DNA from 2 places in the Shewanella sp. BF02_Schw genome. Region 1 is predicted to be linked to the other one. Evidence: predicted binding sites of a transcription regulator. Region 1 holds the regulator's gene; the other holds the start of a gene.

Region 1 (5,545 bases):
AGGGTTTGCCATCATCATTTGGCCTAACGGTGAGGTAGCGCTATTTGGATCGCCAAATACTCCTGACATGGCTTTAGCGCCAAAGTCAGAAAAGTTAACGTTCATGGCTGGGTTCCAAGTGACGTTTTGATAATGTAATGAATGTGCTTTGGTTCTAAAATCACCCGTAATGGCTATTCTGTCTAAGGCTGTGTGACGCTCGGTTTTGTCAACTCGTGAATTTAAGTAATCAAGATCTTCATTAATCGTAGCGAGTTGTTGTTTAAGATCGGCAATCTTTTGTGCATCGGTATCTGCTGCTAGGCTTGCGCCGCTCATAAAGAGCGCGTTAGCCACTAATATTGAGATGAGAGTTCTCATGGTCTTTCTCCCCTTTATTTGCCAAATAACAAGGTCAATTTGGCAAATTTTTTGTGTCAGGATCCCTGAGGCTAAGCCTCACAGTTTTTTCGTTTGGTTTATTGGCTGATGTTTCGTTTAGAACGAAAAGATACTCAGCATTGATGATTTAGCCGCAAGTAGCTGGTTGGTCTGAATCGGCGGCGTGGTCATATAAAAACTGTTGAATATCTTTTATGTCTTTTTCTGATAAGGCTTCAAAAACGGCAGGTTTAGCTTTGTGCTTATCACGAGTAAAGAAACGATCCCATTGGCTCATGGTTTTGGTCATTGGGGTTAATTCAGGACCTTCACTGTTAGCGCTGTGGCAGGCTTTACATTCTTTTTTGTACAGGTGCTTACCTTTTTTAGGATTACCACCATCTGCGGCCATCACTTGGGTGCCAAGTGATAATGCCATAGCAACTGCGATACCAACTTTAATGTAAGTGTTCATCATTTTGTCCTCTGTCGGGCTTATTAGGGTTGTGCATTAACAGCATTTAATTATTTCTTTGCTGTAAACAATGTTACCTAAAAGTGAGTAGTGTTAATTTGAAGTAGATCATATCCATGAGAAAAATCTAATTGAAAAAAAGTTAATTGAAAGAAATCTAATGAACTAGTGTGATGTGGATCTATTGCGCCAAGATGAGGATTTTGCTAGAGGAGATAAAAGTGGTTTTTTTGATACTTATTGATGGCGTTTTTAGGTGAGAAATAGACTGCTTGATAAATAGAAGGGGAAGATTTTAATCATTATTAGCGAACAAGCCCATTGATGGCTGGTTTTGTTTACAGGTACAGAATAGCTGATTAGCTGATTAGCTCATTAACGTGTTGGTCGACATAATCACTAACACAGTGGCACTAATACTACATAACACTAAGGTGACTATGCGGGTTTTATCTTTATCAACGCGGCCAATTAATCTACCTGAGACAAGATAACCAGCAACGACTGAAGGCAATAATAGCAGTGATAGCCATAAATGCTTCACTTCAACTAAGCCGACGATGGTTAGAATAGCTAAGGCAATTAATGAGCTAAACACGAAAAAGGCAGATAATGCCGCTCTAAACTGACCTGGGTCTTGGCCTGCAAGCAAAATGGCCATTGGTGGACCACCGATAGCAGCGATATTGCCAAATATGCCTGAAAATACCCCAGCGATAAATAAACTGAGGCGATTAATAGGGGCGGTAAAGCGAAAGATGCTAAGAATAACAGCAATAAACACAATGCCTGCAATCACTAAGCCTAGTATGGCTTGTGGGGCAAACAGCAATAATCCAGCGCCTAAAAACCCCCCAGGGATCCGCCCGAGTAAGGCATATTGCAAACCATTAAATTGTAGATGACCGCGTTCTCTAAATAAGGTCATTGCAGAAATGGCAAAGCCCATAACAATAATAGGAACAGGAACTAATTGAGGATTAACAATATACAGCAGCGGGCTAGCAACAACGGCTAACCCAAAGCCAATTAAGCTTTGGGTTAGCGCGCCAAAAAACACGATAATCGATGCCAGTATCAAGGTCGTTGGATCGATAAATGACATCATAAGTTCTCTTTAAAAACATGACGACTTCTTATTAGGGTCGTTTCAAAGTCTGTGAGGTATTGACTAATCAGTGAATTATTCGAGCTCTTCCCACTCGATACCCATATCATCCATTAACTTTTTCGCTTCACTTGGAATGCTATCAGGCTGATCTTTTGATAGATCACCGTCATAAGGTAATGGTTGACCTGTGTACGCATGCAAAAATGCTTCGCATAGCAGTTCACTGTTAGTTGCATGGCGCAGATTATTTATCTGGCGACGCGTCCGCTCATCCGTCAGTACTTTTAATACTTTTAAAGGGATAGAAACCGTAATTTTTTTTACTTGTTCATTTTTTTTGCCGTGCTCGGCATATGGGCTGATATATTCGCCATTCCACTCAGTCATTAACTTACCCTTAACGATAAATACGCTGCAGATTTTAAACCGTTACAATCTCTAGTCAAATTATTGCTACTATTTAATCCCGATTGCAAATAGATTTCTTGATGTTTAGACGTCTAAACGTCTATTTAAGTTGACGGATGGGGATCTCTTAGGTAAATTTGGACGTCTAGACATCTCTTTGTGTGTTTGTGAAATTTTAGGAGTTACCATGACTAAGCATCAAAACGCCACATTGGCCGTTCGCCAAGGTATTGAAACAGACACACAACATGGTGCTATCGTGCCACCGATTTATTTATCGACCAATTATTCATTCGATGGCCACAATAATCCGCGCGAGTTTGATTACAGTCGTTCGGGTAATCCTACTCGATGTATTTTAGGTGACGCACTCGCCAAACTCGAGCAAGGTGCTACCGGCGTGGTGACATGTACCGGCATGGCGGCGATTACATTGGTGACTAGCTTACTTGGCCCAGAGGATTTATTGGTTGTGCCGCACGATTGTTATGGTGGCAGTTACCGCTTATTTACTAACTTGGCCAAAAAAGGCCAATTTAAGTTATTGGTTGTTGATCAAACTGATGCGCAAGCGCTGAGCAAAGCGATAGCTCAAAAACCGAAAATGGTGTGGTTAGAAACGCCATCGAATCCTTTATTGCGGGTGGTAGACATTAATGCCATTAGTATCGCTTGCCATGACGTTGGCGCGCTAGTGACAGTCGATAACACCTTTTTATCACCAATATTACAGCAGCCATTATTATTAGGTGCAGACATTGTGATTCACTCAACCACCAAATACATCAATGGTCATAGCGATGTGGTCGGTGGGGCTGTAGTGGCTAAAGATCCTCAAGTGGGTGAGTTGTTACATTGGTGGTCAAATACTCTTGGGCTTACGGGGTCAGCATTTGACAGTTATTTAACCCTCCGAGGCTTACGTACTTTAGCGGTACGAATTCGTGAGCATCAACGTAATGCACAAAAGATTGTTGAGTTACTCAGCGCCAGTGATGTGGTGGCCAAGGTGTATTATCCGGGTTTAAAAGACCATCCAGGTCACGAAATTGCGGCAAAACAACAACAAGGCTTTGGCGCTATGTTAAGTTTTGAGTTAATCGGCGGCGAAGCGGAAGTGGTGGCATTTTTAAAGGCGCTGTCGTTGTTTAGTGTTGCCGAAAGTTTAGGCGGAGTGGAAAGTTTAGTCGCCGTTCCGGCCACTATGACCCATAGAGCAATGGACCCACAAGCAAGGCAAGAGGCTGGTATTAAAGAGACTTTATTGAGACTATCTGTCGGTATTGAAGATGCAGATGACCTCTTGGCCGATATTCAAGCAGGCCTAGCAGCTGTTGCCGCGATAAAATCAGCTTAATTCGAGTTTAAGTTAGCTGTGGTTTCGACCAAATTGGGTAAAATAGCAAAACATGCACTTGCAACACTATTGGTTTCAAAATAGAAGTCTAGCAGTCGCAACAAAAGTCGTAGTTGTTTAAGGAGTCAGTAATGACGCGAAGTCATTTACATAAGTTTGGTGGTTCAAGTTTAGCGGATGCAGATTGCTATCGCCGTGTTGCACATATTCTACTTACGCATGGTCAGAGTGATGATTTAGTTGTGGTATCCGCCGCCGGAAAAACGACTAACTTCTTATACAAATTATTGAGCCTGCGTGACAGCGGTCAGTTGTGGCAAGAAGAGCTGCAAATTCTGATCAGTTACCAGCAGACGTTAATTGAACAATTATTATCAAACGAGCAAGCGCGTGATTTACGCGAACGTTTGTCTACCGACAAATCTCAGTTAGTCAGCTTATTATCTTTAGAGCAACGTAACGATTACCAATTAAACCAAGTGGTGAGTTTTGGTGAACGTTGGTCGGCGCGCTTAATGGCCGCTTTGTTACGAGAAATGGGCGTAGCTGCGACTCATGTCGATGCGTGCTCTATTTTGGTAGCCGATGAAGGCGCCGTACCCAATATTTTAGTGGCTGAGTCTCGTGACAAGGTACAGGCCTTATTAGCCTTGCACCCGCAAGAGCGTTTAGTGATCACCGGCTTTATATGCGCTAACCGCCACGGCGATACCTTATTGCTGGGTCGCAATGGTTCTGATTTTAGTGCCACCTTAATTGCCAGCTTAGCTGACATTGAGCGTGTGACCATTTGGACCGACGTTGAAGGGGTATTTAACGCCGACCCGAATAAAATTAATGATGCTAAATTACTCAAGAGTATGTCACTCGCAGAAGCGGATCGCTTAGCGCGCCTGGGCTCTCCTGTACTGCATTCTCGTACCTTACAGCCACTGTTTAATACTAAAGTGAGTTTAGCGGTACGCTCAAGCTATGCTTCGCACACCGACTTCACCTTAATTGCGCCACTGAGTTCATCTGCGAGTGCGCCAGTCGTGACTAACTTAAATGAAGTGGTGTTGTTTAGTTTTAAAATGAACGCAGACATTGAACCATTGTTGGCCATTTTGGATAAAGCTGGTATCACGCCGTTAGCTTATTGGTCGCTAGCACAACATAAGTTTGAGTTGGCGTTAACGCTTGAAAGCCAAAAACAAGTGCAAGCTTTGCTCACTCAATACAGCAGCGAATTGTTGATTGAAGAGTTGAGTGCCCAAACTGACTTAGGCCTAGTGGCATTAGTCAGTGCCGATGCTCATCACTTTAGACGCAGTTTTGCCCGACTACTCAGCCGTGATGCCAAACCGATTTATCAAGATGCATTAAGTTTGGTCACCTTAGTCCCGCAAGCTCAAGTGAGTTTATTGACCCAAAAAGTACATCGTCGTTGTGCTGGACCAAGAATGCGTATTGGAGTGTTATTGCTGGGAGTGGGTAACATTGGTGAGGCGTGGATTGATTTGTTTAAACGCGCCAGTCCAGCATTAGATCATGAACTCGAAGCCTCTGTTGAGCTCGTTGGTTTAGTCGGTTCGAAAAAAGCGTTAATTTCTAACGACGGAATTAACCTTGAACAATGGCAACAAGATTATCAACAGCAAGGTATTGAATGGGATTATGATCAACTGTTTGATCAATTAGCGCAGTTATCATGCGATGAAATTGTCGCCTTAGATATCAGTGCGAGTGCTGCCTTAACCTTACAATATCCCGAGCTATTTGCCCGTGGTATTCATGTGGTAAGTGCCAATAAATTAGCCGGCTCAGGGCCATTGCTATTTTATCGTGAATTAAA
Region 2 (5,545 bases), on a different contig from region 1:
GACGTGACTCATGTGAGTGCGATAGCAGTAGAGGAAAATATTGCCTCAATTGCGATTATGAAAAAACTCGGTATGACGTTTCAACATAAAAGTATTCACCGCGATCCTTTAGGCGATACTGAAGCAGTGTTTTATCAAAAAGCGGTGTAATGTTTTTTAAGGCAATAAAAAAAGCAGCCTGAGCTGCTCTTTTGTTGTATTACATACTGTCGATTACTTTTTAGCGTCTAAATAACGCTCAGCATCAAGTGCAGCCATACAACCCGTACCGGCAGAAGTGATGGCTTGACGGTAATGTTGATCCATCACGTCGCCACAAGCATAAACACCTTCAATACTGGTTTGAGTCGCATTGCCTTGTAAACCACTGTTTACTTGTAAGTAACCGTGATTCATTTCTAATTGACCAGCAAAAATACCAGTATTAGGGCTGTGACCAATCGCAATAAACACACCAGCGACTTCTAAATCGGTCACTGAACCATCTTTAGTGCTTTTCTTCTTAAGCCCAGTCACACCCATCTCGTTACCAGTGACTTCTTCAAGTGTTTGGTCTAGGTGTAAAATGATATTACCGTTCGCAACTTTATCCATTAAACGATTGATCAGAATTTTTTCTGAACGGAAGCTGTCACGACGGTGAATTAAGTGAACTTCAGAAGCTATATTACTTAAGTAAAGTGCTTCTTCAACTGCAGTGTTACCACCACCAACCACCGCAACTTTTTGGTTACGATAGAAGAAACCATCACATGTTGCGCAGGCAGAAACACCACGGCCCATGAATGCTTCTTCAGACGGGAGGCCTAAATATTTAGCCGATGCGCCAGTAGCAATAATGAGTGCATCACACGTAAACTCGCCGTTGTCACCTTTTAAGCGGAAAGGTCGCTCAGTTAGGGTCACTTCGTTGATGTGATCAAAAATAATTTCAGTATCAAACTTCTCAGCGTGCTTTTGCATGCGTTCCATTAATGCTGGACCAGTTAAGTCTTCAGCATCGCCTGGCCAGTTTTCTACTTCAGTCGTAGTGGTTAATTGACCACCTTGCTGCATGCCTGTGATCATCACAGGATTTAAATTTGCACGCGCAGCATAAACAGCAGCGGTATAGCCAGCAGGGCCAGAACCTAAAATTAGTAGGTTAACGTGACGAGCTTCACTCATGATTTTGTTCTCCGATAACATGCCTTAAGCAATTTGCATGGGATTGTATGGAATTTACTACTGCGGGTAAAGTGAAGTTGAGTGCAGGAAATCGATTGAGCTAATCTATTGTGTAAATATTCCGTTTCAGGTGAGGTAATGATACACATTAACTCGCTTGAAACGGTTACTTGTCGTTCAACGAACGATTGATTTTTTGTTAGGTTTAGTAAACCAAGTGACAGGTTGGTAAATTATTTTTTTCTAAATAATTCTGGTGGTATTCCTCGGCAATGTGGAATGTTTGTATCGGTACAATTTCAGTCACAATATGACGCTGTCCCCATTTACCGCTTCGTGCTAATGCCAGCTTTGAGCTTTCAGCTTGGGCTTTTTGCTCTTTATCGTGAAAAAAAATCGTGCTGCGATATTGAGTACCAATGTCACCGCCCTGCATATTCAGCATGGTTGGGTTGTGATTTTTCCAAAAAGTGTCCAACAAGTCGTCGTAACTGACGATTTCTGGATCAAACTCAACTTGAACCACTTCTGCGTGACCAGTTGAACCCGTTTTCACTTCTTTATATGTGGTCGCACTGTCTTTGCCACCCATGTAGCCACACGTTGCGTTACTGACGCCGTTAATTTCACGGAAAAAATATTCAACACCCCAAAAACAGCCTGCACCAAATGTTGCTAACGCCATGACATACCCTTAAAACAAATTATAGAAGTCTAGATGGCTACAATTGTGTTGAATATTGTGTAGTTTTGCAAGCAAACTTTTATTAATAAATAAATCTAACATATGCCACCAATAAAATAGCGTTTGGCTATGATAGAATCCGCGACAATAGGCAGTAATAGTTAACATCGTTTTACGTCAAAGTTAACTACGCCATATAATAATGAGACAAGGAGTTGATAGTGTTATCTGACCTGATGATAAACCATGATTTTTTAGCCTATACCTTAGCCAATCCAAATCAATTACCTGAAGCATCTGATTTTATGTTGGCAGATCATACCCGTGTAGATGTATGGGATACGGGAGTGATTGTATTTACTCCGGCTAATGCAACCAAAGATATCGTGCTGTCTTGTGCTGTGCACGGTAATGAAACTGCGCCGATTGAAATCTGTAATCAACTCATTAAAGATTTGCTCAGCCAACGCATTATTGCCAAGCAGCGTGTGATGTTTTTAATTGGTAATCCGGCCGCGATTATCAATAAAACCCGTTTTATTGATGAAAACATGAATCGTCTATTTAGTGGCGCGCATTCTAAAGGCGAGGGCTTAAGCCATCCAGAGCGTCATCGTGCAAAAGCGTTAGAGCAATACGTGGCAGACTTTTTCAATGCCAATAATGACAATCAACGTATTCATTACGACTTACATACTGCTATTCGTGCTTCTAAGCATGAAAAGTTTGCCATATACCCATACCGTCCTGGCCGTGCTTTTAGCGGTGAACAAATTATGTTTTTGGCGGCATGTGGCGTTGATACTATGTTGTTTCACCACGAACCAACAACAACGTTTAGTTACTATTCGTCAGAGCAATTCCAAGCAGATGCTTTTACAGTGGAATTAGGTAAAGTGATGCCATTTGGCCAAAACGACATGAGTCGTTTTGCACAAACTCAAACTATGCTTGAAATGTTGATTACTGAAACTGAGTTAGCACCTGTTGAGTTCGACCCTAGCAAGGTCAACTTGTATAAAGTATCGCGCTCTATTAACAAGCACTTTGATGATTTTGAATTTAGCTTTGCTGGTGATGCAGAAAACTTCAGTGCCTTTAGTCAGGGCGAGGTGTTAGCGACAGAAGGCGGTAATTCAATCACTGTTGAATACCCACAAGAAGCCATTGTATTTCCCAATGCAAATGTGCCCATTGGGCAACGCACAGTGTTATGTTTAGTACCCGCGTTGAACGAAACTATTATCTAGTCGTAAAGCAATATATACATGTCAATCGCGAGTAAAATGCGTTTACAGTGAGAGTAAGTATTGATAGGTAGTTTACGTTAACGTAATGTCTACTCGCATAGTATAAATAGAGCCATGTTTATGTTGAACATGGCTCAACAATAACAAGAGCATAATATGAGCAACGCACCACTGACCAATGAAACAGTGCACCGTGTCAGCTTCTTAGACAAAGCGTCATTGCACATCCCCATTTTGCGTATTTTGCAAGCTGATGGCACCACTTATGAAAGTGCGGTTCTACCAGTAATCGACAAGGCTCTGGCCGAAAAAATCTTTGATACCTGTGTTTTTACACGCGTATTAGACGAGCGTATGTTGGGTGCCCAGCGTCAAGGACGGATTAGTTTTTACATGACCTGTACCGGTGAAGAAGCCTCAATTATTGGCAGCACAGCCGCGCTTGATAAAGACGACGTCATTTTGGCTCAATATCGTGAGCACGCCTCATTGCGTTATCGCGGCTTTACGACTGAACAATTTATGAATCAAATGTTCAGTAACGAGAAAGATCTAGGTAAAGGTCGCCAAATGCCGATTCATTACGGCAGCCGTGAACTCAACTACCAAACTATTTCATCACCTTTGGCAACTCAAATTCCACAAGCCACAGGTGTTGCTTATGGCATGAAATTACAAGGCAAGCGTAACGTCGCCATTTGTTATTTTGGTGAAGGCGCAGCATCAGAAGGTGACTTCCATGCTGGTTTGAACATGGCTGCAGTGCTTAAGTCTCCGACCATCTTTTTCTGTCGTAACAATGGTTATGCTATTTCAACCCCTACAGAAGAGCAATTTGCCGGTAACGGTATTGCGAGTCGTGGAGTTGGGTACGGTATGCATACCATTCGTGTAGACGGTAACGACATGCTAGCGGTGTTAGCTGCCACGCAACAAGCTCGTGCCCACGCACTTGAACATAATGCTCCAGTATTGATTGAAGCGATGACGTATCGTTTGGGCGCGCATTCTTCATCAGACGATCCATCTGGTTATCGTTCAAAAGAAGAAGAAGCCAAATGGCAGCAACACGATCCAGTAAAACGTTTTAAGTTATGGATGGTCAATAAAGGCTGGATAACTGAAGCCGATGAAGCCAAGTTATTTGAACGTTATCGCGAAGAAGTGCTAGCAGCAGTTAAAGTGGCTGAAAAGTTACCTATTCCGAAACTAGATGAAATTATTGAAGATGTGCTTGATAAACCGACCCCAGCATTGAGAAAACAGCTTAAAGAGCTGAAAGAACACATTGCTAAGTATCCAAAAGCCTATCCAAAAAGCGCAGGGAGACTCTAAACCGTGGCTCAAATGAATATGTTACACGCCATCAATGAGGCGTTATCAATAGCCATGACTGCCGACGAGCGCATGGTGATTTTTGGTGAAGACGTTGGCCACTTCGGTGGGGTTTTTCGCGCGACTTCTGGTTTACAAGAGCAGTTTGGTCGCGACCGTTGTTTTAACACGCCGCTAACTGAACAAGGTATTGCTGGTTTTGCTAATGGCCTAGCATCTTATGGCATGACTGCTGTTGCAGAAATTCAGTTTGCTGATTATATTTTTCCGGCATTCGATCAAATCGTTAATGAATCGGCAAAATTTAGATACCGCAGTGGTAATCAATTTGATGTGGGTGGGTTAACCTTCCGCACACCATACGGTGGTGGTATTGCCGGTGGACATTACCACTCTCAATCACCTGAAGCCTATTTTACCCAAACGCCTGGTTTAAAAGTGGTCATTCCGCGTAATCCAGAACAAGCTAAAGGGTTGTTGCTGGCGTCTATTCGCGATCCAAACCCGGTGATTTTCTTTGAACCTAAACGTTTGTACCGCGCATCTGTTGGCGAGGTTCCAGCCGGTGACTACGTTATCGAATTAGGCAAAGCACAAGTGGTTAAGCAGGGCAGTGATATTACTGTTCTGGCTTGGGGCGCACAGATGGAAATCGTCGAAAAAGCCTGCGAACGTGCCGAGAAAGAAGGTATTTCATGTGAAATTATCGACTTACGCACTATCGCGCCATGGGATGTTGAAACTATCGCAAAATCAGTGACCAAAACAGGTCGTTTACTGATTAACCATGAAGCGCCATTAACCGGTGGTTTTGCTGGTGAAATTGCGGCAACCATTCAGCAAGAATGTTTCTTATCGCTTGAATCACCGATCAGTCGTGTGTGTGGATTAGATACGCCTTATCCATTGGTGCATGAAAAAGAATACATGCCAGATGAGTTAAAGACCTTCGAAGCCATCAAGGCCACAGTGTCGTTTTAGGAGTAAGGTATGATTAAAGATTTTATTTTACCCGACATCGGCGAAGGTGTGGTGGAATGTGAATTAGTTGATTGGTTAGTTAGCGAAGGTGACATTGTCACTGAAGATCAACCGATTGCAGATGTAA

The links. The regulator MetJ, encoded in region 1, represses methionine synthesis genes. The targets are predictions, from matches to a motif close to TAGACGTCTAGACGTCTA.
Region 2: msrA (peptide-methionine (S)-S-oxide reductase MsrA) is a predicted target of MetJ. The motif match lies at 1,875-1,892, and genes of this name have one in related genera.

Annotation. Positions count from the first base shown of each region.
Region 1 is NZ_JABKAW020000004.1:385,979-391,523, forward strand. It holds gene HNW13_RS17010 (DUF3373 domain-containing protein) at 1-360, opposite strand, end outside; gene HNW13_RS17015 (cytochrome c) at 509-838, opposite strand; gene HNW13_RS17020 (sulfite exporter TauE/SafE family protein) at 1,203-1,943, opposite strand; gene metJ (met regulon transcriptional regulator MetJ) at 2,019-2,333, opposite strand; gene metB (cystathionine gamma-synthase) at 2,542-3,711, shown strand; gene HNW13_RS17035 (bifunctional aspartate kinase/homoserine dehydrogenase II) at 3,843-5,545, shown strand, end outside.
Region 2 is NZ_JABKAW020000001.1:1,695,893-1,701,437, reverse strand. It holds gene HNW13_RS07530 (GNAT family N-acetyltransferase) at 1-150, shown strand, start outside; gene trxB (thioredoxin-disulfide reductase) at 214-1,167, opposite strand; gene msrA (peptide-methionine (S)-S-oxide reductase MsrA) at 1,373-1,852, opposite strand; gene astE (succinylglutamate desuccinylase) at 2,074-3,102, shown strand; gene HNW13_RS07510 (thiamine pyrophosphate-dependent dehydrogenase E1 component subunit alpha) at 3,259-4,437, shown strand; gene HNW13_RS07505 (transketolase C-terminal domain-containing protein) at 4,441-5,418, shown strand; gene HNW13_RS07500 (dihydrolipoyllysine-residue acetyltransferase) at 5,428-5,545, shown strand, end outside.